Regions from separate parts of the Tessaracoccus flavus genome, predicted to be linked through region 2. Evidence: predicted binding sites of a transcription regulator. Region 2 holds the regulator's gene; each other region holds the start of a gene.

Region 1 (7,271 bases), 1.3 Mb from region 2:
GATGGGGTCTCGATCCACACCAGGGCCGGGGAGCGGTCGAGCGCCGCCGCGAGCGCGGGCTCGTCGTTGAAGTCGACGAAGTCAACCGTCAGCCTGCCCCGATCAGCCAGGAAGGCGAACAGCCGCCAGCTGCCGCCGTAGCAGTCGTGTGGGACCACCACCCGTCCACCCACCGGCACCAGCGCCTCGACGACGAGGGTGATCGCGGCCAGCCCGGTCGCGACGACAGTCCCGCCTGCGCCACCCTCCAGGGTCGCGATCGCGTCGGCCAGCAGGTCTCGCGTCGGGTTCCCCGAGCGTGAGTAGTCGTACTCGCGGGGGCGGTCGTAGGCCTCGAACGTGAAGTTCGTCGTCAGGTAGAGCGGCGGGACGACGGCTCCGTAAGCGGGGTCGGCTCCCAGCCCGGTGCGCATCCCGCGCGTCCAGCGTCCAAGCTCAGCCATGTCGGGGTCTCCTCTGGTCGGTCGTCGACACTCTAGTGTCCGCGGAACCCCTCGCTGCTCCAGCTTCGCTGCTGGCGGACGGGTTCCCCGCGCAGCACAAAGACGAGGGCCCCGGAAATCCGGGGCCCTCGCGGTGTGACGTCGGTGCGCTCAGGAGAGGCGGGCCTCGGTCTTGTTGCTGAACACGTGGACCTGGTCGTCCGGCGCGGTGAGGCGGACGGCCTCGCCCTTGTGCGGGGCGGTGCGGCCGGCGACACGGGCGACGAACTGCTGGGCGTTGACCAGCTGGTCGTCGGGCACGCCTGCCAGGGTCCCGTACAGGTAGGAGTCGGCGCCGAGGTCCTCGACGACGGCGATATCGAGGGCAATGCCCTCGTCTGCGACGCGGAAGGCCTCGGGACGGATACCGACTGTGAGGGTCTCCTCGCCGTTCGCCCGGGACAGCACATCGCGGGGCACCGGGACGACGTAGTCGCCCACCTGGACGCCGTTCTCGACGCGCTTGCCCGAGATGAGGTTCATGGCGGGGGAGCCGATGAAGCCTGCGACGAAGAGGTTCTTCGGGGTGTCGTAGAGCGCGAGCGGGGTGTCGACCTGCTGGAGGACGCCGTCCTTCATCACCGCGACGCGGTCACCCATCGTCATGGCCTCGACCTGGTCGTGGGTCACGTAGACGGTGGTGACGCCGAGTCGCTGCTGGAGAGCGGCGATCTGGGTGCGGGTCGAGACGCGCAGCTTGGCGTCGAGGTTCGACAGGGGCTCGTCCATGAGGAACACCTGGGGCTGACGCACGATGGCGCGGCCCATGGCGACGCGCTGGCGCTGGCCACCGGAGAGAGCCTTGGGCTTGCGGTTGAGGAAGTCCTCGAGGCCGAGCAGGTGAGCGGCCTCCTGGACGCGCTTCTGGCGATCAGCCTTGGGCACGTTCTGCATCTTCAGGGCGAAGCCCATGTTGTCCGCGACGGTCATGTGCGGGTACAGGGCGTAGTTCTGGAAGACCATCGCGATGTCGCGATCCTTGGGGGGAGGTCCGTCACATCGCGGTCACCGATGTAGATGGAGCCGGAGTTGACCTCTTCGAGGCCTGCCAGCATGCGAAGCGAGGTGGACTTACCGCAACCCGAGGGGCCGACGAGAACCATGAACTCGCCGTCTTCGATCTCGAGGTTGAGCTTGTTGACTGCGGGGCGGTCAGAACCGGGGTAGACCCGGGATGCGTCCCGATAGCTAACGGTGGCCATGCCACATTCCTTTCCACGGGCAGGTACGTGCCCGACGATCCTTAGTGGATAGGAACCTAGGTTTAGGTACCTGACGTTGATCCTAACACCGTCGGGATCAGCACTTGCAAGACGGGGTCCACGACGGCTTGAGGTTGCTCGTGTCGGACCGGAGCGGGAAAGCCTCGGGCGACCTGGTCGTCGGGAGGGGTCGGCATTGATGTCCCGTACCATTCACCCCGTGACTGACGAGCGCCCCGACGACGACCCGCAGCCGCCTGCGCCCGAGCCGGAGTCGGCGCCGTCGGAGCCCGGCCAGAGCATCAGCGACGGGGAGCCCGCCGAGAAGGAGTGGTGGGACGACGACGGGATGCCGTGGAAGAAGAAGCCGGGCCGTGAGGATTACGCTTGCCTCGCGTGGTTCGGCGTCGTCGGAGTCTTCTCCCTGCTCCTGCTGCCCACCCGTGCCTGGCTGATCGCCACCGCGCCTGACTGGCTGGCCATGATCACCGGCGGCCGGACCGCCGTCGCGGTGAGCGGTGCACTCGCGTCCCAGGGGGAGATGCCGCACTGGCCGATCGTGCTGGCCGTCGCCTCGGTGCTCAGCCTGAAGTTCGACTGGATCTACTGGTGGGCGGGCAAGCTGTGGGGGCGCGGCATGATCGAGGTGTGGGCGGGCCAGTCCAAGCGCGCCGCCCGCGGCTACGCCCGCGCCGAACGGTGGGCCGAGAAGCTCGGCCCGCTGGGCTTCCTCATCGCCTACGTGCCGTTGCCGTTGCCTCTCATGCAGGTCGTGTTCGTCCTGGCCGGGGCCACCGGGATGGGCATCAAGCGCTTCCTGGTCTACGACTACATCGCCTCGACGCTGTGGCTGGTCCTGTACTTCTACCTGGGCTGGCGCTTCGGCGAGCCGATCGTCGACGTGCTGGAGGCGTACGCCCGGATCGCGATGTGGGTGGCGCTCGGCCTCATTGCGTTCATCTTCGTCTCCACGTACCTTGCGCAGCGGCGGAAGGCCCGCGAAGGCGCCTCGGGCGGGGACGCCGGGTAGGCCTCACCGGGCACCCGTCGCCCAACGCTGAGGCTCCGGGTCAGGCGCGGCGGCAGATGGCGACGAGGAACGTCGACGCTGCGGTGAAGGGGCGAAGGTCCCAGGTCTCCAACGGAAGGTCGAGCGCGAGGCCCGCCTCGTCGAGATCCGCGAAGAAATCGCTGAACTCGTAGCCACGGCCGCCGCCGAAGCCGATGATCGCGCGACCCTCGGGGGCGAGGTGGTCGGCGAACCTGCGCAGCACATCGACCCGCGTCGAGGGGGCGAGGAACCCCATGACGTTACCGGCGGCCACGATGACGTCGAAGGGCTCTGAGATCCCGTGGGACGGCAGGTCGAGCTCGGCCAGATCCCCCGTGATCCAGGTCGGGCCGGGGTAGTCCTGCTCGGCGGCTGCGATGAGCGCGGAATCGACATCGACGCCGACGACCGTGTGCCCCATCGCGTGCAGGCGGCCTCCCACTCGGCCCGGCCCGCAGCCTGCGTCGAGGATGCGGGAGCCGCGCGGCACCATGGCGTCGACGGTGCGCGCTTCGCCGCCCAGGTCGTGCCCCTCGGCCTCCATGGTCTTGAACCGCTGGATGTAGCGGGCGGAGTGGCTGGGGTCGGCCGCGATGATGCGTGTCCACTTGCTGGGTTCGGGCGCCATGAAGGATTCCTGTCGGTTTGCGCACCCCCGCGCCGGAGACGGGGGCAGTGGAGCCTCCTGAGGGAGTCGAACCCTCGACCACTCGCTTACAAGGCGAGCGCTCTGGCCGCTGAGCTAAGGAGGCAGCCCGGCTATTGTGCCAATCAATCGCTCAGAACGAAAAGTCCACGGCCCGTCATGCGCCGGAGGCGGCGACGAAGAGCTGTCCCTGGCCCGTGAGGGCCACGTGCTCATCGGCGCACAGGAAGGCGGCGTCACCGCAGCCCAGGCGCCGGATCCCGTCGTCGCCCTCCAGGTGGAACTCCCCGTCGGTGACCAGCGCGATGCGCGCCGAGTCGGACCGCGGCAGGTTGAGGGTGTCGTCCGAGACCGGGGAGACGAGCCACAGCTCGAACTCCGGGAAGGGCGTTGGGTAGACGTAGATGCCGTCGGCACCCTCGGCGTTGAGGATGTGCGGCACGAGCGGGGTGAAGTCCACGACGTGCAGGAGGCCGTCGACGTCGATGTGCTTCTTGGTGAGCCCCCCGCGGATCACGTTGTCGGAGTTGGCCATGATCTCCACGCCCGTGCCGCGCAGGTAGGCGTGCATGACGCCGGCCTCCAGCGCCACGGCCTGCCCTGGTTCGAGCGAAATGCGGTTGAGGAGCAGTGCGGCGAGGATGCCCGGATCGCCGGGGAAGTGTTCGTCCAGTTCGACGGCGGTCCGGGCGAACTCGCCCAGTGCTCCCGGCGCCTGGAGGTGGTTGACGGCGGCGGCGAGCACCTCGTCGACGAGGTGGCGACGATCGTCCTCCAGGCTCAGGACGTCGAGGAAGACCTCCTGCAGGCCGAGGATGTCGGAGCGGTCGCGCAGCGGCCCGATGACAGACTGCAGCTCGTCCGCAACGCCCAAGCCCTCGAAGAGGCCCGCGGTCTCGACCGGATCGCGGAACCCGAGCAGGCCCTCGAACGGAGTGAGCGCGACGATCGCCTCGGGCTTGGGCCAGTCGTCCTTGAAGACGCGCGTGGGATCCGCTGGGTCGAGGCCGAGCAGCGACTCGCGGGCGTAGCCCACCTCGGCCTGTTCCCGTGAAGGATGGGCCTGCAAACTCAGCGGGCTGCCCGCCGACAGAAGCTTGAGCAGGAAGGGCAGCCTGGCGCCGAACGCCGCGTGCGTCGCCTCGCCGATCATCTCCGGGTGGCTGAGCAGGAAGTCCTCGAGCGAGGTGCCGTCCTCGAGGTGGGCAGGACCTCCCGGGTGCGTTCCGAGCCAGTACTCGGCCCACGGCTGGCCGTCCGGCTCGCGACGAAGAATCGCGGGGATCTCGTCGTGGCTTCCCCAGGCGAAGTGCTGGACGTGGCCGGTGAGTCGACGCATGGCTGCGATCAGTCCTTATCATCGAAGAGTTTGAGGGCGGAGTCGACTCTACCCCCCGCCGACGACACCCTTTCTAGGAGGGTAATGACACCCTTGTGATTTTCCCCTTAGACTGTCGGCATGTCTCAGGCCACGACCTTCGCCCACGGAGTCGAACTCTCGGCGCGCGACGCCGCCGTCCTGGACTTCGAGGACGGGTGGTACAAGTCGCCGGTGCCGAAGGAACAGGCCATCATGGAGCGGTTCCAGCTGACCTCGACGAAGTACTACCAGCTGCTCAACGCGCTGATCGACGCCCCCGAGGCACTCGAATACAAGCCCCTGCTGGTGAAGCGCCTGCGCCGCGAACGCTCGCGTCGACAGCAGCTCCGCTCGGCGCGCCGCCTGCACGCCTGATCCGGGGTCACCCCCTCAGCAGCCGTCTGATCCCCTCCCGGACCGGCCTCTTCTGACCCTCCCGATAGCCGCCTGCGGCCAGACCCGCCTGCACCTCGAAATGGTTGGCGGTGGCCCGGTCGCCGCTGCGCACCATGGACCACGCCATCGACGCCACGTAGAGCGGCACGAACGGAAGCCCAAGGCAGTAGGCCCATTGCCAGGCGTGCTCATCCTCATGCGCCATGAGCGTCGGGACGCGCGCCTCGGCTTCCTCCAGGGAACGGGTGGGGATGATCACGACGCTGCCGACCGTCACCGCACTCGCGCGCAGCAGGGGCAGACGGGCCCGGTCGACGATGACAAGGGACGATCGACGACGGAATCGACCCCGCGCCACCGCGCCCAGCACGAGGCCAAGGGGCGTGGACAGGTTGAGTACGTTGGCGATGTCCCTCAGGACGCGTGGGGTGTCCATGTTCTGTCCTCCTCGTCGGGGGGTCGGCCGCGGGGGCCCCGAGTATCAGAATCTTTGCACTCGTTTGGGGAGAGTGCTAATAATTGGGTTAGCACTCGGCTGGCCCGAGTGCTACCGAATCGCCGGTGAGGCCCCTGTGGTCGTCCGTCGCGGGCACCGCGATTCACAGCCAACTGAAGACATAAACCCCGGGGCGGCCACGCCCCATCGACGGGAGGACTCCCGAAACACCATGGCAAAGCTGATTGAATTCAACGAAGAGGCGCGTCGCGCTCTCGAGCGTGGCATGAACACGCTCGCCGACGCCGTCAAGGTGACGCTTGGTCCCAAGGGCCGCAACGTCGTCCTGGAGAAGAAGTGGGGAGCCCCCACCATTACCAACGACGGCGTCTCCATCGCCAAGGAGATCGAGCTCGAGGATCCCTACGAGCGCATCGGCGCCGAGCTCGTCAAGGAGGTCGCCAAGAAGACCGACGACGTCGCGGGCGACGGCACCACCACCGCCACGGTCATCGCCCAGGCGATGGTCCGCGAGGGTCTCCGCAACGTCACGGCCGGCGCGAACCCGATGGGCCTGAAGAAGGGCATCGAGACCGCTGTCACCGCGATCACCGAGAAGCTGGCCGAGATGGCCATCGACGTGGAGACCAAGGAGCAGATCGCTCAGACCGCCTCCATCTCCGCCGCCGATACCGGCGTCGGCGAGATCATCGCCGAGGCGATGGACAAGGTCGGCAAGGAGGGCGTCATCACGGTCGAGGAGTCGAACACGTTCGGCCTCGATCTCGAGCTCACCGAGGGCATGCGGTTCGACAAGGGTTACATCTCCCCGTACTTCGTCACGGACGCGGAGCGGATGGAAGCGACCCTCGACGACCCCTACATCCTGCTCGTCAACTCGAAGGTCTCCTCGCTCAAGGACCTCCTGCCCGTGCTCGAGAAGGTCATGCAGTCCGGCAAGCCGCTGCTGGTCATCGCCGAGGACGTCGAAGGTGAGGCCCTCGCCGGTCTCATCGTCAACAAGATCCGTGGCACCTTCAAGTCGATCGCCGTCAAGGCGCCCGGCTTCGGTGACCGTCGCAAGGCCATGCTGACCGACATCGCGATCCTCACCGGCGCTCAGGTCATCTCCGAAGAGGTCGGCCTCTCGCTCGACGCCGTGTCGCTCGACCTGCTCGGCCAGGCCCGGTCGGTCATGGTCACCAAGGACGAGACCACCATCATCGAGGGCGCCGGCGAGTCGGCTCAGATCGAAGGCCGCGTGGCCCAGATCCGTCGCGAGATCGAGAACTCCGACTCCGAGTACGACCGCGAGAAGCTCCAGGAGCGCCTCGCCAAGCTGGCCGGCGGCGTGGCCGTCATCAAGGTCGGCGCGGCCACCGAGGTCGAGCTCAAGGAGCGCAAGCACCGCATCGAGGACGCCGTCCGCAACGCGAAGGCGGCCGTCGAGGAGGGCATCGTCCCCGGCGGTGGCGTTGCGCTGCTGCAGGCGTCGAAGGCCGCAAAGGTCGACGGCCTGACCGGTGACGAGGCTGTCGGCGCGCAGATCGTGTTCACGGCTGCATCCGCCCCGCTCAAGCAGATCGCTGCGAACGCGGGTCTGGAGGGCGGCGTCGTCGCTGAAAAGGTTTCGCACCTGGCTGTCGGCGAAGGCCTCAACGCGGCCACCGGCGAGTACGTCAACATGGTCGAAGCCGG
Region 2 (7,271 bases):
GTCACGGTACTCGTAGAAGCGGCCCTCGCGAAGCGCGGCGCGGATGTTGTCGACCAGCCGCACGGTGAAGCGCTCGTTATGGATGGTGGCTAGGGTGGAGCTCAGCATCTCCTTGGCCTTGAACAGGTGGTGGATGTAGGCGCGGGTGTAGTGGGTGCACGTGTAGCAGTCGCAGCCCTCCTCCAGCGGGATGAAGCTGCGCTTGTGACGGGCCGTGTTGACGTTGTAGCGGCCGTCGGCGGTGTAGATCGCGGCGTTTCGGGCGACGCGGGAGGGGTTGACGCAGTCGAAGGTGTCCGCGCCCATCTCGATGGCCGCGAAGAAGTCGTCGGGCTCTGAGATGCCGAGAAGGTGTCGCGGTTTCGACTCGGGGAGCTCCTCGACCATCCAGCCGATGATCTCGCCCAGATTCTCTTTCTCCAGCGCACCGCCGAGGCCGAACCCGTCGAAGCTCTGGCCGTCGACCTCGAGCTCGGCGAGCCCCCGGGCCGCCCGCCGGCGGAGATCCTCGTACTGCGCACCCTGGATGACGCCGAACAGCGCCTGGTAGGGCTTGCCTGCCCGCTCGTCGGTCAGCCGACGGTGTTCCGCGAGGCACCGCTCCGCCCAGCGGTGCGTCCGCTCGACCGACTGCTCCTGATAGCCGCGGGTGTTCATGAGCGTGGTCAGCTCGTCGAAGGCGAACATGACGTCGGCGCCCAGTTGATGCTGGATCCGCATCGACACCTCCGGGGTGAACCGGTGCCGGGTGCCGTCCAGGTGAGACTTGAACGTCACCCCGTCGTCGTCGACGTGGGCCATGCGGGTCTTGCCCTCGGCGATCACATCGTCGTCCTGCAGCCCGGCGGTGTCCATGGCCAGGACCTTCTTGAAGCCGGCGCCGAGGCTCATCACCTGGAAGCCGCCGGAGTCGGTGAAGGTTGGCCCCGGCCAGTTCATGAAGGCCCCGAGACCGCCCGCCTCGTCGACGAGGTCCGCGCCGGGCTGGAGATAGAGGTGGTAGGCGTTGGCGAGGACTGCCTGCCCACCCAGCTCCGCTACGGCCTCGGGCAGCACGGCTTTGACCGTGGCCTTGGTGCCGACGACGATGAAGGCCGGGGTCTCGATCCGGCCGTGCGGCGTGTGGATGACGCCGGCGCGGCCGGGGGCGCCGTCGAGCCGGTGGGTGACGTCGAAGGAGAACGCCGCGGTCATCAGCGTCTCGCCACGACGTCGAGCTGCCCGAGGGCGACCGCGGCGGCGGTGGAGGTGCGCAGCACGCCGTCGCTGATCCGCACGGCGAGCGCGCCCGCCTCGGCGAAGCGGGTCAGTTCGTCCGGCGAGATGCCTCCCTCGGGGCCAACGACCAGCAGCCCCGTCCCTGCGGCAGCGAGTTCAACCTCCGCGATGTGTAGATCGGCGTCCTCATGCAGCACCAGGGCGACGTCGGCGTCGCGGATCGCCTCCGCGACATCGGCCGTCGACGCGGCGAGTACCTCCGGCGTCCACAGTCGACGCGACTGCTTCACAGCTTCCCGAGCCGTGGCGCGCCACTTTTCCAGCGCCTTGTCCCCTCGGTCCCCCTGCCAGCGCACGATCGAGCGGGATGCCTGCCAGGCGAGGATCCGTCTCGCACCGAGTTCTGTGGCCATCTGAACGGCGATCTCGCTCCGATCGCCCTTCGCCAGCGCCTGAGCCACTCCCCAGACGAGCGGCGGGGATGAGGCCCGGAGCACCTCGACGACCTCCACCTCGAGTTCGCGTCGCCCGACGTCCACCACCACGGCGCGCACTCCGAGCCCTTCGCCGTTGGCGAGCAGGACCCGCTCGCCGGGCGCTACGCGTTTGACCGCGGCGTGGTGCGCCTCTTCCCCCGAGACGGTCAGCCGGAGGCCGGCCGCCACGTCATCGCCGAAGGAGGCGAAGAACAGCGGATCGGTCACGAGAACCATTCGCTGAGCTTGCCGAACACTCCCCTGCCGCCCTTGGCGGCAACCGCCTCCGGGGCGGATTCGTCGCGCTCCTCCGCCAACTGCCGGAGCAGCTCCCGCTGCCGGTCGTCCAGCTTGGTCGGGGTTTGGACCAGGAGCGTCACGCCCAAGTCGCCCCGACCGCCGCCGCGCAGCCGTGGAACCCCTCGGCCCTTGAGCGCGATGCGCGTGCCCGACTGGGTCCCCGCCGGCACCTCGACGGCGACCTTGCGGTCCTCGACGTCTGACTTGTCCCACTCGCTCTCCAGCGTGGCGACGTCGATCGTGGTGCCGAGGGCGGCAGCCGTCATGGGCAGCTTCACGACCACTTCGAGATTGTCGCCCTCGCGCCTGAACGTCTCGTGTGCCAACACGTTGAGTTCGACGTAGAGATCGCCGGCGGGACCGCCGCCCGGGCCGACCTCCCCCTGGCTCTCCAGATGGATCCGGATGCCGGTCGAGACACCGGCAGGGATGCGCACCTGAAGCGTGCGGGAGGCCCGCACCCGGCCCTCGCCGGAGCACTCGCCGCACGGACGCGGGATGATGGTTCCGTATCCGCGGCAGGTGGGGCAGGCCTGCGAGGTTCGGATGTCGCCCAGGAAGCTCCGCTGGATCTGGGACACCTCGCCGGCGCCATCGCAGGTCGAGCAGGTCACAGGCTCGGAGCCGGGTTCGCCGCCCTGGCCCATGCACTTGGGGCACACGACCGCCGTATCGACCTTGACTGGCTTGGTCGTGCCGAACACCGCCTCGTGCAGCGCGAGGTTGATCCTGACGAGCGCGTCCTGGCCCTGGCGCACCCGCGAGCGGGGACCGCGGGAACCCGCCGCCCCGAACATGGCGTCGACGAGGTTCGTGAAGTCGAAGCCGCCGGCGAACCCGCCGCCGAAGCCCGAGAACCCGGCACCCTGGTGGGGATCGCCACCGCGGTCGAAGATCGCCCTCTTGTTGGGGTCGCTCAGCACCTCGTAGGCCTCGCCCAGCTCCTTGAACTGGTCGGCCGCGTCGTCGTCCTGCGCGACGTCGGGGTGCACCTTCATGGCACGCCTCCGGTAGGCCTTCTTGATGGCTTCGGGGGTCGCGTCGCGATCGACGCCAAGGATGGCGTAGTAGTCCTTGCTCATATCTCTCTTACGTGGGTCAACCAACAGTTAGGAATCTGCTTACGTAACGGGCGACGGCTCGTACGGCCGCGATGGTGGACGGATAGTCCATCCGGGTGGGGCCGAGCACGCCCAGGCTGGCGCTGAAGTCCGCGCCGTAGCCCGAGGCGATCAGGCTCGTGGCCTGGAACGGCTCGTCTGTGTTCTCCTGACCGATCCGGACCGTGACGTCGTCTCCGGCGGCCTCGCCCAAGAGCCGCATGAGGACCACCTGCTCCTCGAGCGCCTCGAGCAGCGGCCTCAGGTTCGCCTCGAAGAACGGCCCGGAGGCCAGGTTCGGCACGCCCGCCACCAACACATGAGCGGCGGGTTCGGCGGCGATCGCCTCGAGAAGTCCGGCGACCACCGGCCCAGCGAAACTCCTGGCGTCCGGCGCGACGCCCTCCAGGAGGGACGCGAGTGCGGAGGCGGCGTCGGCGGGAGTCTTCCCGATGACGGCCGCGAGTACCTTCGAGCGGAGAGCGTGGAGTTCTGATTCGTCGGTGACCGGCACCTCGAGTGTGGCCTGGTCCACCCGCCCGGAGGACTGGACCACGATTACGAGCACGCGGTCGGGCGTCAGCAGGATGAACTCGACGTGGCGGATGGTGGAGCGCTGGGCCACCGGGTACTGAACGATGGCGACCTGACGGGTCAGCTGCGCGAGGAGCCGCACGGTTCTCGTGACGAGATCGTCCACGTCGGCGGTGCCGTTCATGAACGACGTGATCGCCGTGCGTTCCGCCGATGAGAGCGGCTTGATCTGGGCCAGGCGGTCGACGAAGAGCCGATAGCCCTTATCGGTGGGGATGCGTCCGGCGCTGGTGTGGGGCTGCATGATGTAGCCCTCCTCCTCCAGCGCCGCCATGTCGTTGCGCACGGTGGCCGCGGACACGTCGAGCTTGTGTCTCTCGACGAGCGCCTTGGACCCCACCGGCTCACGACTGGAGACGTAGTCAGTGACGATGGCTTTGAGGACTTCGAGTTTTCGGTCGTCGAGCATGTCACCTCCCGGGTCTAGCTGGCACTCGCGTGAACCGAGTGCCAGTGTACCGCCCTCTAAGCTGGACGCCATGACGCTCAACTGGACCCCCGTGACCGCCCGCGTGCTGGTCGCCGCCGTCGAACCGCATCGAGTCAACGTCGGCCTCATCGTCGGCGAGAACGAGGCGATGCTCATCGACTCGGGCAACGACGCCGCGCAGGGGGCCGCCATCCTCGAGTCCGCAGGCGCCGTGGCAGGGGTCCCGGTCACTCGTGTCGCGCTGACGCACCATCACGACGACCACGTCGGCGGGCTGGCCGGAATGCCCGGACTGGAGGCAATCGCGCACGAGCACCTCGACTCGGACGCCATCACCAGACGGTTCTCCATGGCTCTGGCGGTCGACCTCGGTGGTCAGCGCGTGGAACTCCTGCACTTCGGCGATGCCCACACGCGTTCAGACGTCGTCGTCTTCGTTCCAGGCGAGAACGTTGTTTTCGCCGGCGACCTCCTCGAGGAGGGCGCGGATCCGCAGGTGGATGAGAGCAGTTCCTTGTCGAACTGGCCCACGGTCCTCGACGGCGTCCTCGGGGCCACCAACGACCGGACCTTGTTCGTCCCCGGGCACGGTGCGGCAATGGACCGCGATGTCGCCTTCGTCCAGCGCGCCGAGATCGCGATGCTCTACTCGCAGACCGAGATGCTGATCCAGCAGGGCGTCAGCGTGGAGGATGCCGCCTCAGCCACCGAGTGGCCCTTCGGGGCGGAGACATTGGCGACCGCCCTGCCGAAGGCCTACGACGAACTCGCTGCGCGGGGCATCACACCCAAGCGTCAACTTCCGATCAGTGCGCTCGCCCCCAGGAGCGGCACCTGACCGCTGCTGCTGAGGCTGGTCAGTGCGTGGGCCAATACTGCTGCGCGGCCATCCAGCTCAGCGTGTCGTTGGCAACGAGCAGCCCCCTGGACCGGTTGAGCAAGTTGTAGGCCATACCGTCGAGTGTGCGGCTGACGCCTCCCTGCTCCACGACCATGAGGCTCCCGGCCAGGTGGTCCCAGGGGTTGAGTGAGGTGTAGAAGACGAAGTCGGTGTCCCCATGCAGGATCGAGGGGTAGTCGAATGCGCACGCGAACTGGGTGCGAACGGCAGGGCTCAGCTGGCCGTCCGCGTCGAAGCCGACTAGCTTCTTCCGGCCGGCGGCACCGAGCGGAGGCCTGTTGTGGCGTGGCCGCTCGATGGGGCTGCCGTTCAGCTCCACCCCGTTGCCGCGCTCGACGGCGTAGCCGCGGTCGAACTCGGGCTGCCAGATCCACCCGCGGGTGGTGATCCCGCCCCGCGTTTCGGCCAGCATGACGCCGTACCTCTCGTCGCCGCGGGCGAAGTTTCCGGTGCCGTCGATCGGATCGATGATGAACGCGTGGTCGGCGTTGTGGAGACCGGCGAGCGTTGCAGTGTTGAGAAAGACGCCCTCCTCACCGACGACCACAGCATCCGGGTGTCGCTCTTGGAGGAGTGCGGTGAGGAACGTTTCGGCTTCCCTGTCGGCCACCGTGACGAGATCGCCGGGGCGGGCTTTCTCCTCGATGTCGGCATCGGTCAGCGCCCGGAATCGGGGCCGGATGACCTCGTCCGCCGTGCGGCGGAGAAGGTCCATGATCGCGTCGGTCTCCATGGCCCCCACCCTAGTGGCACCCGCCAGCTCGCGGCCTGACGGCGTGGCCGCCAGCGCGGGGCACGGACGGGTCGTAGCCGACATGCGGCGCGGATTGTCGCAGAACGTGGGCGGGGCTCAGGTCAGGGGATGCCACCGGGCTCGGGGTGATCACCGAAGCTGTCCCAGTCGCCGAATTCAGGCCGGGAGCGCCAGTGGCCGGAGACGTCCAGGCCCCTGTACTCCGAGATCCGGGCGTCCGGCACCGGCTTGACCACTTCCCGACATGTTGCTGTGCCGTCCTCGCGGAAGACCCAGGACTTGTGCGCCACGGACTGGGACAACGTACGTGGACCGATCTCGTCGTCGGGGTAGACGTAGGTCGCGTAGCCGTGCATGAACAAGCCACCCCTACCGTCCCGCTCGGAGTAGTCGAAGATCTCGGCAATCGAGCCTTCCGGGTCATACTTCAGGACGCGGAGTTGCGCGCCCCCGGGCTGCATACTAAGCGTGTAATCCGGCACGGTCCGACCCTGCGTGACCCTGCTCACCGAGAATTGGGGACCAACCTGGAAGCGGTCTCTCGCGGTCACCTCGTCGATCTCTTCGACCGGATGGCCCCTACGGACGTTCCACTTGAGGCCGTAGCGATATGTCATGGCGTCTCCTGCGATGTCGGCGTCGGCGTGTCTCGGTTCGCCCAGGTGGTACCGACAACTTCAGACCCCTCACCATACGATGTTTGGCTGCCATCTCGCGGACAACGCAGCACACCCAAGTTCATGAACGACGATGTGCCGCCCCAGGTCCGCATCGTCACCGCCAGAGCGCGTCACCGCGCGCGGCCCGCGGGTAGGGTCCCTTGCATGACGAATGCTGCGTGGTCCGCTGGTACCTGGTCGCATCCCCCTACAGCGGTGGTCGAGCGGGGGTCGGACCTGCTGGTGACTGCCGCTGAGGGCAGCGACGCATGGCGGATCACGTCCTACGGGTTCGTCCACGACAGCGAGCACGCCCTGTTGGCGCCGTTCGCCGTGGACAGCGCGGTGGAGGTCGAATTCACGGCCGACTTCACCAGCCAGTTCGACCAGGCCGGCGTCTTCGTACGAGTCTCAGCGGAGCATTGGGTGAAGGCCGGGGTCGAGTTCAGCGATGGCGCTCCGCAACTCGGTGCAGTGGTCACATCTCCTCGATCCGACTGGTCGCTCGCCCCCGTTCCCCACTGGGCGGGGACCCGGGTGCTGGTTCGGGTGAGCCGCAGCGACGGTGCCCTCACCATCCGGGCCAGGTCGGGGGATGGAGACCTCCAGCTGGTACGGGTGGTCCCCTTCGAGGACGGCATGGAGGCCTCCGCTGGACCGTTCGTGTGCGCACCCACCCGGGCCGGGCTCACCGTGACCCTGCACGCTTGGCGGATAGAGAAACCGGACCACAGCCTCCACTGACCGCGCGCGGCCCGCGGAGCCGGGCAACGCGACAGCTCGGTGTCCTGCCGGGCGCACCACCTGCAGCGACGAATGTCGAAAGACCAGTGAGGAGA
Region 3 (7,271 bases), 1.0 Mb from region 2:
CGGGTCGAATCCTCACTCATGGCGGCGAACATCGGCTCGGCGGGATGCCAGCCCATCGCCAGAGTGGACCAGGTGCTGAAGGACCCGGCCACCCTCCAGCCCAGGTCGTCGCGCTCGAGCACGAGCGCCTCGGGAACGGAGGCCTTCGCGAAGAGCGCTCGGCGGCCGTCCGGGCTCCCGCCCATGAAGTAGGCGTTGCCCGGCCCGATGTCGGTCAGCGTCGGCTGCCCGTCTCGGGTGAGGTCCCAGGTGGCGAGCGTGCCGTCGCCGACCCAGAGCGTGAGTGTCTCGTCCGAGGCATGGATGACGGTGGAGTCGGTCTGCGCGCCGTCCGGCAGGTCGAACTCCCTTTCCAACTCTCCGTCCATGTCGAACACGCGGGCGGTCTCCCCGAAGTACTTGACGATCCGCTCGCCTGCGACGCCGGCGGGCTGCCGTGTGTCGCTTCCCTCGATCAACAGACCCGAGTACCGCTCGGGCCAGACCCGCACGGTGCCGTCGAGGCTGCCCGTGACGACCCTGCCCTCGACGAACCCGATCCCGGTGACGGTACTGGGCACGACGAAGCTGCCAAGGCGGGAGCCGTCCCGATCGAGCACCGTGACGTCTCCGGTGCCGGAACCGACGACGATGCGATCCTCTGTGACGGCGACGCTGTGGAGCGCCAGCGGGCCGAACTCCAGCGCCGTGACCAGTTCCAGACCGGTGGGTCGGGCCGTAAGCAGCGTCGTCGTGCCTCCCCCGCCCACGGCAACCAGCGACGTTCCCTCAGGGTCGAATACCGCTTTGTTCACCCAGCGTGACAACGCCACCGCGGGCAGTTCCTCACCGTCGGACGTCCAGTGGGCCAAAATCAGATCGGATCCGGCCACCACCGATCCGTCGGCGGGGCTCACCGCCAGCGCCTGGACCGCCGCCCCCGACGGGTGGGACCACGCTTCAAGCCTGGCCTCGGGATCGCCGAGATCCATCCGCCGCACGGTGCCGTCGATCATGCCGAAGTAGGCGGCGCCGTCGCCGAGAGCCGCGGAGTACGCGACCGAGTCCCCACCGACCTCCCCGAGCCGGCGGGGCTCGTCGCCAGTGACATCCCAGACGCTCGCCGTGCCCTGGCCCGCGACGGCCAGGAACTCGCGCCCCTGGTCGAGCGAAAAGGCGAGGCCGAAGAGCTGCCCGTCCACCACCGTGAACTGTGCAGCGGGGGCGGCGAACTGGCCGTTGCGCCACACCCGCACGACACCGTCGGACGACGAGCTCGCCACGAGCGCGCTGCCGGGAGCCGACTCCACGCGCACCGTTCCGGCCGGCCCCAGGATCCGCGTCGGGACCTGTTCTCCAGCTGACTTGAGCACCGCGGCCCGCGCCTCCATCGTGTCGGAGAGGCGATGCGCCGCCACGCTCACCTGGGCTGCGACGTTGCGGTCACCCCTGCGCATCTCCTCCGCCACGAGCGCCAACTGCCTCGACTGCGCCTCTGCCTTGGCGAGTTCGGCCTCGGAGCTGACCTGCTCGAGCCGTGCGGCGGAGGACACGGCGATGATGAGCAGCACGGTGACGATCGCACCGAGCGCCGTGATGAGCGCATTCAGCCGCCGGAGTTTCCGGATCTCCCCGGCGTGCGCCGCGGCGCGCTCGCCCTCCTTGGCCCGGCTGGCGTCGAGGAAGTCCTGCTCCAGGTGGTTGAGTGCCATGCCGTGCGCGGCCGGTTCGAGCGCGGCCACGGGGACCAGGGTGTCGGGGTCCCGACCCGACTCCTCCCAGACCTCGGCCGCCTTGCTGAGCCGGCGTCTGAGCAACAGCGCGTCCCGGGCCTCCTCGGCCCAGGAGCGCAGCCGACCCCATTGGCGAAGCAGTGCTGAGTGGCTGACGACCAGGGACGAGCCCGTGATGCTCAACAGGCGCGCGGACAGGAAGCGGTCGACGAACGCCAGGTCCTCCTCCGCGATCGCCGACATGTCGATGGACCTGCGTTCGAATCCGTCGGCGCTGACCTGGACGAGGGAGAGCAGCAGTGCGCGGATGCGCTCCTGCTCCTCGGCTGACGAATCCGCGAACACTTCTTCCGCGAGGTGCTCAAGGCCGCCCCAGAGCCCCCCGGTCTCCACGTAATCCTCCACAGTGACGCTCTGCCCCGAGGCGTGGTCCCACGCACGGAAGAGCGCATTGGAGAGCAGGGGCAGCACCGACGCCGGCGGCGGCCCATAGCGCCGGAGGTCCTGCTGGAGCAGCGCCACGAGGGCCTCGTCCACGGGGCGTCCGCTGCGTTGGGCCGGGAGGCGGATGATCTGGGCAAACTCCTGCTCGGTCAAGGGGCCGAGCAGTACCGGGGCGGACAGGGCGGCCTGGAGCCGCCGATCGCTGAGGGCGTGTCCGTACGCGTCTGCAACCATGCCGATCACCGTCGTCACGTTGGCCGGTAACGCATCGAGGGCCGCGAGCACCCCCTCCCGGTGCGCTTCGTCCGCGTTGCGCAGGACTTCGAAGTGGTCGACGATCAGGAGGGTCGGGGTGTCCCCCGGTACCCATTCGGTCACCTGCTGGGCGCTGAGCGTGACACAGGCGAACTCCGCGAGGCGACCGCCGCCCCGGCATTCGATCCCCACCAGGCCCGCGTTGAGCAGGGAGGTCTTCCCGGCTCCGGACAGGCCGACGACCGCCACAATCCTCGCCCCTCCGGCGGTCTGGACGGCCCGCACCTTGTCCACCAGGTCATCCAAGGCCCGCTCCCGGCCGAAATAGCGCTCAGCATCGTCGGCGGCGTACGGCTGGATGCCCTGATAGGGGTTGGTGCCCACCAACCCGCCTCCACGAAGCCCGTCCAGCACCCTGAGCCAGGCGTCCGACTCGTCACCGAGCCCCAGCTCGTGAAGGAGCACCACGAACTGATCCTGAAGCGCCAGCGTCGGCAGGTGGCGGCCGTCGAACCACCCCTGCAGCGTTGAGGGAGGAAGGCCGACTCGGCGCGCGGCCGCACGCAGCGACAGTCCATGGCGCACCCGCGCCTCACGCAGCGCTGAGGCGAAACCCTGTCGCGTGGAAGGAGCCGTCACAGCGCAACGGTAGCAACCGCCCGACTCGCCGCCGGAACCGGGCGCGGTTGCCCCTCACAGACAAAGAGCCCCACCCGGATGGTCCGGGCGGGGCTCTTCAGCTCAACTGACGGGTCAGTCCTCTTCGGGCTTGTCGACCACGAGCGTCTCGGTGGTCAGCAGCAGCGAAGCGATCGACGCGGCGTTCGCGAGCGCAGAGCGGGTCACCTTGACGGGGTCGATGACGCCGTTCTCGACGAGGTTCTGGTACTCGCCGATCTTCGCGTTGTAGCCGTGACCGACCTCGAGCTCCGCGACCTTGGCCGTGATGACGTAGCCCGCCTCACCGCCATTCTCAGCGATCCAGCGCAGCGGCTCGGCCAGCGCCTTCGCAACGACGGAGACACCCGCCTTCTCGTCGCCCTGGAAACCGAGGCCGTCCTTCAGGACTGCACCGGCGTGGATGAGGGCGGAACCGCCTCCTGCGACGATGCCTTCCTCGATCGCCGCACGGGTCGCCGAGACGGCGTCCTCGATGCGGTGCTTCTTCTCCTTCAGCTCCACCTCGGTGGCGGCGCCGACCTTGATCACGCAGACGCCGCCGGCGAGCTTGGCGACTCGCTCCTGCAGCTTCTCACGGTCCCAGTCGGAATCGGTGCGCTCGATCTCGGCACGCAGCTGCGCGACGCGACCGGCCACCTCGGAGTGCTCCCCGTGGCCGTCGACGATCGTGGTGTTGTCCTTCGTGACGACGATGCGCCGGGCGCGGCCGAGCACCTCGAGACCGACCTGGTCGAGCTTGAGGCCCACCTCGGGGGCGACAACCTGGCCGCCGGTGAGGATGGCGATGTCCTCGAGCATGGCCTTGCGGCGATCGCCGAAGGCGGGAGCCTTGACAGCCACCGACGTGAAGGTGCCACGGATCTTGTTGACCACGAGCGTGGACAGAGCCTCTCCGTCGACGTCCTCGGCCACGATGAACAAGGTGCCCTTGGCGGCGATGACCTTCTCCAGCAGCGGGAGCAGATCGTTCATCGAGGAGATCTTGCCGCTGTGGATCAGGATGTACGGATCCTCAAGCACGGCCTCCATGCGATCGGCGTCGGTCACGAAGTACGGCGAGAGGTAGCCCTTGTCGAACTGCATGCCCTCGGTGAACTCGAGGTCGGTGCCGAACGTGTTGGACTCGTCAACCGTGATGACCCCGTCCTTGCCGACCTTGTCGAAGGCCTCGGCGATCAGGGCGCCGATCTGCTCGTCGCGCGACGAGATGGTGGCGACCGACGCCATGTCGGCGGTGGTGTCAACGGGCCGGGCGTTCTCACGCAGGCGCTCGACGACAGCCTCCACGGCCTTGTCGATGCCGCGCTTGAGCCCGACGGGGTTGGCGCCTGCGGCGACAGCCCGAAGGCCCTGGTGGACCATGGCCTGTGCCAGGACGGTGGCGGTGGTGGTGCCGTCGCCGGCGACATCGTTGGTCTTGGTGGCGACTTCCTTGGCGAGCTGGGCTCCCAGATCCTCGTAGGGATCGTCGAGCTCGACCTCCTTGGCGACGGTGACGCCGTCGTTGGTGATGGTCGGGGCTCCCCACTTCTTGTCGAGAACGACGTAGCGGCCCTTGGGGCCCAGCGTCACCTTGACGGTGTTGGCGAGGGCGTCGACACCACGCTCGAGCGCGCGGCGGGCCTCCTCGTCGAAAGCGAGAATCTTCGGCATGTGATTCCTAATTCTTCTTCAGTCGGGGGCGGCGGGTGGCCGACCCCCGTCGATTACTTGGAGACTACGGCGAGGATGTCGCGGGCGTTCAGGAGCAGGTACTCCTGGCCGTCGTACTTGACCTCGGTGCCGCCGTACTTGGAGAAGATGACGACGTCGCCCTCGGCAACGTCGAGGGGAACGCGGTTGCCCTTGTCATCGATGCGGCCGGGGCCGGTGGCGATGACCTTGCCCTCCTGGGGCTTCTCCTTCGCGGTGTCCGGGATGTAGATGCCCGACGCCGTCTGGGTGGTGGCCTCGAGGGGCTGGATGAGGATGCGGTCCTCGAGCGGCTTGATCGTGGTTGCCACGTTCAACACCTTTCTTGTCTTATCCGGCAGAGCCGGCGGATCTCGTCTGGTTCAGGTGGCCGTGCGTCGTCGCGGGTGCCGCTCGGCCGTTAGCACCCGGGTTACCCGAGTGCTAACCCAAAGTTATACCCGAGCTAGCACTCAATCAAGCCGAGTGCCAAGACTGCCGACCACCCACCCGCAACGGATTTGAACACTGTTAAACTCCTGAACACTGTTCAAACCCATCCGAGGGAGCATCGTGGATCTCAACGCCCTGGCCAGCCGCGTCATCGACGGCGGCACCATCACCACGGACGAGGCGCTCGCCGTCCTCCGGCTGCCCGACGAGCTCACCTACGAGCTGGTCGCGGCCGCCGGACGGGTGCGCCGCCACTTCCACGGGGCGACGATGAAGGTGAACTACCTGGTCAACCTGAAGTCCGGCAAGTGCCCCGAGGACTGCTTCTACTGCTCGCAGCGCCTCGGCTCCGATGCCGAGATCCTGCGCTACACGTGGCTGACGCACGAGGACGCCCTGGAAGCGGCCAAGGCGGGGATCCGGGCCGGCGCAGGGCGCGTCTGCCTCGTCGCCTCCGGCCGCGGGCCCTCGAACCGCGACGTCGACCGAGTGGGCAGGATCATCGAGGACCTCAAGGAGGACAACCCCGGAGTCGAGGTGTGCGCCTGCCTCGGCATCCTCAAGGACGGCCAGGCCGAGCGGCTCGCCTCCGCCGGCGCCGACGCGTACAACCACAACCTCAACACCGCCGAGTCGCACTACGACAACATCTGCACCACCCACGACTACGACGACCGGAAGGACACCGTGCAGCACGCCCGGGAGCACGGGCTCTCGGCCTGCTCAGGCCTGATCGCGGGCATGGGCGAGAGCGACGAGCAGCTCGTCGAGGTGGCCTTTCAACTGAAGGAGATCGGCGCCGACTCGGTGCCCGTCAACTTCCTCATGCCGTTCGACGGCACCCCGCTCGAGGGGCATTCCGAACTGACCCCGCAGAAATGCCTGCGCATCCTGGCGATGATCCGCCTGGTCCACGGCTCGGCCGACGTGCGGGTCTCGGCCGGCCGCGAGCAGCACCTGCGCTCGTTGCAGCCGCTCTCCCTGGAGATCTGCAACTCCCTGTTCCTGGGTGACTACCTGACCTCCCAGGGCCAGGCAGGCGAGGAGGATCTGGAGATGCTGGCCGACGGCGGCTACACCGTCTGGGGTGCCGACGGGCAGCGCTCCCCCGGGGCCCCACCCAGGCCGGAGATTCGCCGTCGGGGGGCGGGCACCAGGGTGGCTGCTAACGCTTAGCGTCGCCCTCCGTCACGCTACGGATCACGCGGGCGGGGTTGCCGACGGCGATCGAATCGGCCGGGATGTCGGAGGTGACGACCGCGCCGGCCCCCACGATCGAGTTCTCGCCGATGGTGACCCCGGGCAGCACGATGACCCCGCCGCCGAGCCAGACGTTGTCCTGGAGGGTGATCGGCGAGGCCGATTCGAGCTTGTCTCGCCGCGGCTGGGGCTCGATCGGGTGCCAGGCGGTCAGCAGTTGGACGTTGGGGCCGATGAGGCAGTCCCTGCCGATGGTGATGGGGGCCACATCCAGCGCGGTCAGGTTGAAGTTGATCTGGGTGCCGTCGCCGATGTGGATGAACTCGCCGTAGTCGACGTACAGCGGAGGCCGGACCCAGACGTCGCGGCCCATGCTTCCCAGCAGTTCGGCGAGGATCTCTCCGGCATCCTCGCGGCCCTTCACGTAGGCTCGGTGATACTCGTCGCTCAGCCTCGTGGCCCTCGTGGAGCGCTCCGCCATCGTGGGGTCGTCGGCGATGTAGAGATCGCCGACGAGGAGCCTCTGCCAGTTCGAGCGTGGGTCATCGGTGAAGTAGTCCATCCACCCAACCTACGTGGCGATCCGCCCGCAGCCGGCACCGGTCGCCCTTGCGCGCCCCACTCCCATTCCTTACCTTTGAGTGAGGGGGAGCTATGAGCAGCGGCACCATGACGGGCAAGGGCCAGATCACCGGTCCCACAGAGGTGCGCGCGCCCGGACGTCGACGGCGACGAGCGGGCCGCCGGGCAGAGCTTCCCCGACGTCGCCGGCTGGGCTGAGCAGGCCGTGGCGATGGACCTGCGCTACCCCTTCACCGGCCGCTGGCTCGTACAGAACAGCCCCGCGGACCGGGT

Evidence for each region. Region 2 encodes HrcA, which represses chaperone genes, less so after heat shock. Its sites were predicted from a motif close to TTGGCACTCGNNNNNNNCGAGTGCCAA; they were not measured.
Region 1: the regulator HrcA is predicted to act here: its motif matches at 5,662-5,688, upstream of groL (chaperonin GroEL).
Region 3: the regulator HrcA is predicted to act here: its motif matches at 5,230-5,256, upstream of groES (co-chaperone GroES).

What each region holds. Positions count from the first base shown of each region.
Region 1 covers NZ_CP019605.1:2,394,035-2,401,305, reverse strand. Annotated here, with positions in the region: gene metB (cystathionine gamma-synthase) at 1-443, opposite strand, end outside; partial or broken gene RPIT_RS11140 (ABC transporter ATP-binding protein) at 594-1,684, opposite strand; gene RPIT_RS11135 (DedA family protein) at 1,905-2,714, shown strand; gene RPIT_RS11130 (class I SAM-dependent methyltransferase) at 2,755-3,363, opposite strand; tRNA gene RPIT_RS11125 (tRNA-Thr) at 3,412-3,487, opposite strand; gene manA (mannose-6-phosphate isomerase, class I) at 3,539-4,720, opposite strand; gene RPIT_RS11115 (DUF3263 domain-containing protein) at 4,841-5,116, shown strand; gene RPIT_RS11110 (hypothetical protein) at 5,124-5,573, opposite strand; gene groL (chaperonin GroEL) at 5,806-7,271, shown strand, end outside.
Region 2 covers NZ_CP019605.1:1,094,046-1,101,316, reverse strand. Annotated here, with positions in the region: gene tgt (tRNA guanosine(34) transglycosylase Tgt) at 1-1,194, opposite strand, end outside; gene RPIT_RS04930 (16S rRNA (uracil(1498)-N(3))-methyltransferase) at 1,194-1,931, opposite strand; gene dnaJ (molecular chaperone DnaJ) at 1,919-3,076, opposite strand; gene hrcA (heat-inducible transcriptional repressor HrcA) at 3,093-4,097, opposite strand; gene RPIT_RS04915 (MBL fold metallo-hydrolase) at 4,168-4,956, shown strand; gene RPIT_RS04910 (inositol monophosphatase family protein) at 4,976-5,752, opposite strand; gene RPIT_RS04905 (hypothetical protein) at 5,875-6,390, opposite strand; gene RPIT_RS04900 (DUF1349 domain-containing protein) at 6,598-7,176, shown strand.
Region 3 covers NZ_CP019605.1:2,133,478-2,140,748, forward strand. Annotated here, with positions in the region: gene RPIT_RS09865 (nSTAND1 domain-containing NTPase) at 1-3,050, opposite strand, end outside; gene groL (chaperonin GroEL) at 3,165-4,745, opposite strand; gene groES (co-chaperone GroES) at 4,799-5,095, opposite strand; gene bioB (biotin synthase BioB) at 5,337-6,392, shown strand; gene RPIT_RS15990 (sugar O-acetyltransferase) at 6,382-6,978, opposite strand; gene RPIT_RS15955 (hypothetical protein) at 7,071-7,196, shown strand; gene RPIT_RS09890 (M23 family metallopeptidase) at 7,210-7,271, shown strand, end outside.